Regions from separate parts of the Streptomyces sp. NPDC127117 genome, predicted to be linked through region 3. Evidence: riboswitches for the same ligand, from Rfam matches in the RefSeq annotation. Region 3 holds a riboswitch; each other region holds the start of a gene.

Region 1 (2,259 bases), on a different contig from region 3:
CCGCCCTTGTACGCGACCGAGACCGGTGAGCAGCCCTCGGCCTGGGCGCCGAAGAGCTTGTACGGCTTGTCCTCGACCAGGCCGAGCTTGATCAGCTCCTGGAGCCCCTTGTCGATCTTGGTGAACTGCGAGCCGGACGCGATCGGGATGACCAGCTGGTCCGGGAGCCGCCAGCCGAGCTGCTCGCAGATCTCGTACGCCAGGGTCTTGGAGCCCTCGCCGTAGTAGGGACGCAGGTTGACGTTGACGAAGCCCCAGCCCTCGCCGAGCGGGTCGCCGATGAGCTCGGAGCAGAAGCGGTTGACGTCGTCGTAGTTGCCCTCGATGCCGACCAGTTCACCGCCGTACACCGCGGCCATGACGACCTTGCCCTGCTCCAGGTCGTGCGGGATGAACACGCAGGAGCGGAAGCCGGCACGGGCGGCGGCGGCGCCGACGGCACCGGCGAGGTTGCCGGTGGAGGAGCAGGAGAGGGTGGTGAAGCCGAAGGCGCGGGCGGCCTCGATGGCCTGGGCGACGACCCGGTCCTTGAAGGAGTGCGTGGGGTTGCCGGAGTCGTCCTTGACGAACAGCTTGCCCTGCTCGACGCCGAGTTCGCGGGCGAGGTTGTCGGCCTGGACGAGCTTGGTCCAGCCGGGGTTCAGGTTGGGCTTCTCGGCGACATCGGCGGGGACCGGCAGCAGCGGCGCGTAGCGCCAGATGTTGGCCGGGCCGGCCTCGATGCGCTTCTTCAGCTCTTCGGGCGAGCCGCTCGGCAGGTCGTACGCGACTTCGAGCGGCCCGAAACAGGACGCGCAGGCGAAAATGGGGCCGAGTTCGAATCGCTCGCCGCACTCGCGGCAGGAAAGGCCCGAGGCGGGGCCGAGGTCGACGGATCGGACATCGGCGGAAGAATTGGTGCTTACTGCAACGGTCTGCGCAGCCATGGTGGCGAGGCCCTTTCTCCTCATCTTCCTCGCGGCGCGTTTCGCCACGAGACGGAATTGGCACCTTCCCCACCTGACCTCGCGGTCGGCGGGAGGGTTGCCGGGACTTCAACGGGCCGTTCCCTCAGTCCCTCTGGATGAGCGCTGTGGCACCGGATCTTCGATCCGGGCATTTATCGGCGGACGGACCCCGGCATGCGATGGTCGTCCGCGTTGTTCAAGACTGTAACCGAAGCACCGGACTGTTGAGATAGTCGTCCGAACCGCGAGATGGATCACATACAGGGAGTATCGACCGTGCTGGAAGAGGTCGAATGCTGGCTGGCCAGGCGTTCCTGGTCGGCCGCCGACCGTCCGATGGACCGCCTGCTGGCCGCCAGGGCCGCGGAGGCGGGCCGCGGGAGCGTCAGTGTCGTACTGCCCGCGCTGAACGAGGAGGCGACGGTCGGCGAGATCGTCGCGACGATCCGGCGCGAGCTGATGGAGAAGGTCCGCCTGGTCGACGAACTCGTGGTGATCGATTCCGGTTCCACCGACGCCACCGCGGAGGTGGCCCGGGAGGCCGGCGCCCGGGTGGTGCACCGCGACGCGATACTCCCCCGGATACGGGCCGTACCCGGCAAGGGCGAGGTGCTGTGGCGTTCGCTCCTGGTCACCGGGGGCGACATCGTCTGCTTCGTCGACGCCGATCTGAAGGACTTCTCGGCGGACTTCGTCTCCGGCATCGTCGGCCCGCTGCTGACCGACCCGGACGTGCAGTTCGTGAAGGCGATGTACGACCGCCCCTTCGGTGACGCGGCGGGGCAGGGCGGCCGGGTGACCGAACTCGTGGCCCGTCCGCTGCTCAATCTGCACTGGCCGCAGCTGGCCGGTTTCGTCCAGCCGCTGGGCGGCGAGTACGCCGTGCGCCGCTCGCTGCTCGAACGGCTGCCCTTCCCCGTCGGGTACGGCGTGGAGCTGGGCCTGCTGGTCGACGCGCTGCACACGGTGGGGCTGGACGCGCTGGCCCAGGTCGACGTGGGGGTGCGCAAGCACCGGCACCAGGACGGGCAGGCGCTCGGCCGGATGGCGGCGGCGATCTACCGCACCGCCCAGCTGCGGCTCTCCCGCGGCCACCTGATCCGCCCGGTCCTCACCCAGTTCGAACGCGGCGAGAACGGCTTCGTACCGCGCACCCATGCCGTGGACACCGAGGAGCGTCCCCCGATGTGCGAGATCGAGGAGTACGTTTCGCGCCGCGCGGCCTGACGTGGCCTGACTTCGCACGTTTGGGCGGTTCGTGATCGGGCTAGATTCCGCAACATGGTCTCCGAGCACGATGCCCAGCCCGCTG
Region 2 (2,259 bases), on a different contig from region 3:
TATGTCCGATCTGTCGCGGAGGTCAGGTCATACGGTTCACACTGTCCATGTCGGCCGCACCCGCCGACGGGCCGTCCGGCCGCTATCCGCAGGCTGTCGATCCAACGGGAGAAACACCATGCGTCTTCGCTCCGCTCTCACCGCCGCACTCGCCGTCGCGGCCACCCTGCCACTGACCGGCACCACGGCGTCCGCGACGAACGGCACCGCGAGCCGCCTCGCGACCTGCCAGGAGAAGTCCCTCTCGGTGCACGCAGCACCCGGCGGACAGCGGAACGCGGCCCGGATCGACGTCGTCAACAACGGCGGCCGGGCCTGCGTGGTGGACCGGATCCCCACGATCACCTTCCGGGGCCTCGACGGCTCCGCCGAGGCCGTCCCGCCCGCCGGGAGCGGCCCCTACGAGCTGTCCCCGGGCGAGCGGGCGTACGCCGCCGTGCGGACCGCGGACCCGGCGGCCGCCGAGGGCCACGTCGTCGGCAGCATCTCGGTGGCGGCGGACCCCTCCCACCTGGGCGTCGCCTTCCGCGCGGCCGCCGTGGGCATGCCGCAGGGGATCCATGTGTGGGTGCCGCTGACCACCCGCTGGCAGGAGTCACAGGCGGCGGCGGACAGCGCGCTGGCGGACGCGCTGGGGTGATGTGCGGCTACAGTCCGTAGCTTGTGCCGCCGACCGTCCGCCGTGGGTCGGGGGCGGTCGTCGCGCACGGCGTGCCGCCCTCGAAACCCGCATTGACCAGGGCCGTGGCCCGGCCCGTGGAGTCCACCAGCTTCAGGGCGTGCCACCGCGGCAGCCAGAACACCCGTCCGCGGTGGACCGTGAGCAGTTCGGTGAGTGCCGCCGGGGCGTGCGTCCACACCTTCGGCAGCTCCTCGGCATGGTCGAAGGCGGGGCGCAGTGCGAACCAGCCGTCGGCGCCGATGTCACCGGAGGTGAGCAGCAGCTCCATGGCCTGGCCGGGCTCCTGGTGGCACTTCTTGGTGTGGATCCAGTGGACGTGGTGGCCGGGGCCGTAGCTGGTGCAGCCGTCGTTCCGGACGAGGTGGGGGAGCATGGTGCTTCGCCTTCCCGGGATCCTGGACCCCAGGTGCTCTGCCCCGACGGTCCGCTGTTCCCCGCGCGCTGCGCACGGGGCCGGTCGTCACCCGGAGCACCCGCAGCGGAGCGGGATGCCGTCCAGTTAGCCGGGGCTGTGCACTGGAACTCATGACCTGCGAGAACTGTATCCCACGGACGGCGGTGCCCGACGGGTGGTCAGGTGCTCAGCCGTGCAGCAGTACGGGGAAGGCCTCCATGTCGTTCTGTGTCATCACCGGCAGCTTGCGGACCTCCGTGTCCGGGACGGCCGCCCGCAGCGCGGGGAAGCGCGCGAAGAGTGCCGGCAGGGCGATGCCCGCCTCCACGCGGGAGAGCGCCGCTCCGGGGCAGATGTGCGGGCCGTGGCCGAAGGTCATGTGGCGGATCGGAGCCGGCCGGGCGATGTCGAAGGCGTCGGCGTCCGCCCCGTGCTGCTCGATGTCACGGCCGATGGCGCGATAGGAGATCACCACTCCCTCGCCCTTCGCGATCACCTCGTCGCCCACCTGGATGTCCTGGGTGGCGAACCGCATCAGCAGATGGGTGGTGGGGGTGTCCCAGCGCAGGGTCTCCTCGATCACCGTCTCCCACGGGATCTGGCCGTCGAGGACGCGTCGGAGCTGGTCGGGGTGGGTGAGCAGGGCCCGTACGGCGTTGAGGATCAGCCCGATGGTGGTCTCGTGCCCGGCGGCCACCATGGCCTTGAGGTTGCCCACCACCTCTTCCTCGGTGAGCGGTGCGCCGCCTTCCTCGGCCAGGATGAGCGCGCTGGTGAGGTCGTCGGTCGGGCGCGCCGTCCTCTCGCGTACGAGAGCGGCGTAGAACACGTCCAACTCGGCCAGCAGCGCCAGGCGTTCCTCCTGCGGGGTGAGCATGGAGAAGAACGCCTTGTACCGCTTCATCAGCATGGGGTGCTCGGCCTCGTCCACCCCCATCAGCATGCCGACGACGCGCATCGGCAGCGGCTGGGCGAACACGGACTTGAGGTCGACCACGCCGTTCTCGCTCCTGCGGCTCTGTTCGTCGAGCGCGTCGAGCAGTTCCTCGGTGAACTTCTCGATGTCCGGGCGGATCTCCTCCAGCCGGCGCGGGGTGAGCGCCTGGGAGGTCTTGGTGCGCAGCCGTCGATGCTCGGCGCCGTCCACGGTGAACATGGAGCGCCCGGCGTCGATCATGCCGAT
Region 3 (2,259 bases):
CCAGGAGCGGACCATGAACGTTGTGACCCCGATCGGCGGCGACAGCGTGGCGGACCGTACCTGGCCCGGCGTGCTGAACCCCCTGCTGCGCGGCGAGAACCTCACCGCCGACGACACCGCGTGGGCGATGGACCGCATCATGCGCGGTGAGGCGAGCGATGTGCAGATCGCCGGATTCGCGGTCGCCCTGCGCGCCAAGGGCGAGACGATCGACGAGGTCTCCGGCCTGGTGCGGGCGATGTACGAGCATGCCAACACCATCCACGTACCCGGCCGTACGGTCGACATCGTCGGCACCGGCGGCGACCTCGCCAAGACGGTGAACATCTCCACCATGTCGGCGGTCGTCATCGCCGGCACCGGCGCCAAGGTCGTCAAGCACGGCAACCGCGCCTCCTCGTCCGCGAGCGGTTCCTCCGATGTGCTGGAGAAGCTCGGCGTCAATCTGGACCTCAGCGCCCAGCGGGTCGTCGAGGTGGCCGAGGAGGCGGGCATCACCTTCTGCTTCGCGGTGAAGTTCCACCCCGCCCTGCGATACGTGGCCAGGGCCCGCAAGGAGCTCGGCACGCCGACCACGTTCAACATCCTCGGACCGCTCACCAACCCGGCCCAGGTGCGTTCCCAGGCCGTCGGTGTCGCCGACCTGAGGATGGCGCCCATCGTCGCCGGCGTCCTTGCCGAGCGCGGCAATTCGGCGCTGGTCTTCCGCGGCGACGACGGCCTGGACGAGCTGACCACGACCGCGACCTCGCGGGTCTGGGTGGTCCGGGACGGAGCGGTGCGCGAGGAGACCTTCGACCCGCGCGACGTCGGCCTGGAGCTGGTGCCCGTGGAGGCCCTGCGCGGCGCGGACGCCTCGTACAACGCCGATGTGGCCCGGCGGGTGCTGGCCGGCGAGCGGGGGCCCGCGCGGGACGCCGTGCTGCTCAACTCGGCGGCGGCGCTGACGGCTCTCGACCCGACGGACGGCACGCTGAACGAACAGCTCGCGGCCGGGATCGCGAAGGCCGCCGAGTCCATCGACTCCGGTGCGGCGGCGCGGGCGCTGGAGCGCTGGGTGGCGGCCAGCAACGCCTGAAACAGGCGCAGATGTGGCGCAGGGCGCAGTCCGGATCCTGGACTGCGCCTTGCGCGTCTTCGTACGTATGGCAAGATGCTGGGCAGGTCATGAGTGACAGCGACTACGGCCCCGGCCCGCTGTCCGGCAACCCTCCGTCCGTGGCGGGGTGCCCCGGGTGAAGACCAGGCCGTAGGCAGCGAGGTCTGCGGCAAGCGCGGGCCCCTCGGCATCTGTGAATGCCAACCCCCGGGGTCCTGGTCCCTAGGGAGCCTCTTGTGAGCACGCGAATGCGATAGGGCCGTCGGCCCTCCTCCGCACACCCCTCTTCATCTCTTTCCGCTGCGCTGCCGCGTATCCGCCGGCGCATGCGATTCGCCTGCCTCTTACGGGAGTTCGCCATGTCTGTCTTCACCGCTGCCGCCGACCAGTCGCTTTGTGCCCCTCTGCCGGTTCTGGGGAAGGATGTGACGGTTCCACTGGTCACGGGCGGTGAGGTCACGTACGCCGCGCTCGACTACGCCGCCAGCGCCCCCGCCCTCCAGCGGGTCTGGGACGACGTCGCCGCGTACGCCCCGTACTACGGCAGCGTCCACCGCGGGGCCGGTTACCTCTCGCAGCTCTCCACGGACCTCTTCGAGAACAGCCGCGCCACCGTCGCGGAGTTCCTCGGCTGCCGCGCCGGCGACCAGGTGATCTTCACCCGCTCGACCACCGACTCGCTGAACCTGCTGGCCGCGGTGGTCCCGGCCGACTGCCAGGTCTTCGTCTACGAGACCGAGCACCACGCCTCGCTGCTGCCGTGGCGCGACGCCCGGGTGACCTACCTCAACGCCCCGCGCACCCCGGCCCAAGCCGTCGAGACGCTGGAGCGGGCGCTCGCGGAGCGCGACCCCTACGGCCCCGCGCTGGTCTGTGTCACCGGCGCCTCCAACGTCACCGGCGAGCTGTGGCCCGTGAAGGAGCTGGCCGCCGCCGCGCACGCGCACGGCGCCCGGATCGTGCTGGACGCCGCCCAGCTCGCCCCGCACCACCCCGTCGACATCGCCGAGCTGGACGTGGACTGGGTCGCCTTCTCCGGACACAAGCTGTACGCGCCCTTCGGCTCGGGCGTCCTGGCCGGCCGGGCCGACTGGCTCCAGGAGGCCGAGCCCTACCTCGCGGGCGGCGGCGCCTCGCGCAAGGTGGCCCGTCGCACCGAC

What was found. Region 3 has a riboswitch for S-adenosylmethionine ahead of ACFVH0_RS39665 (aminotransferase class V-fold PLP-dependent enzyme). Riboswitches for the same ligand answer to the same signal wherever they lie in the genome.
Region 1: another riboswitch for S-adenosylmethionine. It lies ahead of thrC (threonine synthase); the one in region 3 lies ahead of ACFVH0_RS39665 (aminotransferase class V-fold PLP-dependent enzyme).
Region 2: another riboswitch for S-adenosylmethionine. It lies ahead of ACFVH0_RS02750 (hypothetical protein); the one in region 3 lies ahead of ACFVH0_RS39665 (aminotransferase class V-fold PLP-dependent enzyme).

The regions. Positions count from the first base shown of each region.
Region 1 is NZ_JBHXTM010000005.1:54,474-56,732, reverse strand. It holds gene thrC (threonine synthase) at 1-926, opposite strand, end outside; SAM riboswitch class I at 944-1,070, opposite strand; gene ACFVH0_RS06470 (glucosyl-3-phosphoglycerate synthase) at 1,224-2,174, shown strand; gene ACFVH0_RS06465 (trehalose-6-phosphate synthase) at 2,229-2,259, shown strand, end outside.
Region 2 is NZ_JBHXTM010000002.1:157,004-159,262, forward strand. It holds gene ACFVH0_RS02745 (DUF4232 domain-containing protein) at 119-640, shown strand; gene ACFVH0_RS02750 (hypothetical protein) at 648-1,055, opposite strand; SAM riboswitch class IV at 1,104-1,213, opposite strand; gene ACFVH0_RS02755 (cytochrome P450) at 1,264-2,259, opposite strand, start outside.
Region 3 is NZ_JBHXTM010000103.1:14,077-16,335, forward strand. It holds gene trpD (anthranilate phosphoribosyltransferase) at 14-1,078, shown strand; SAM riboswitch class IV at 1,164-1,281, shown strand; gene ACFVH0_RS39665 (aminotransferase class V-fold PLP-dependent enzyme) at 1,459-2,259, shown strand, end outside.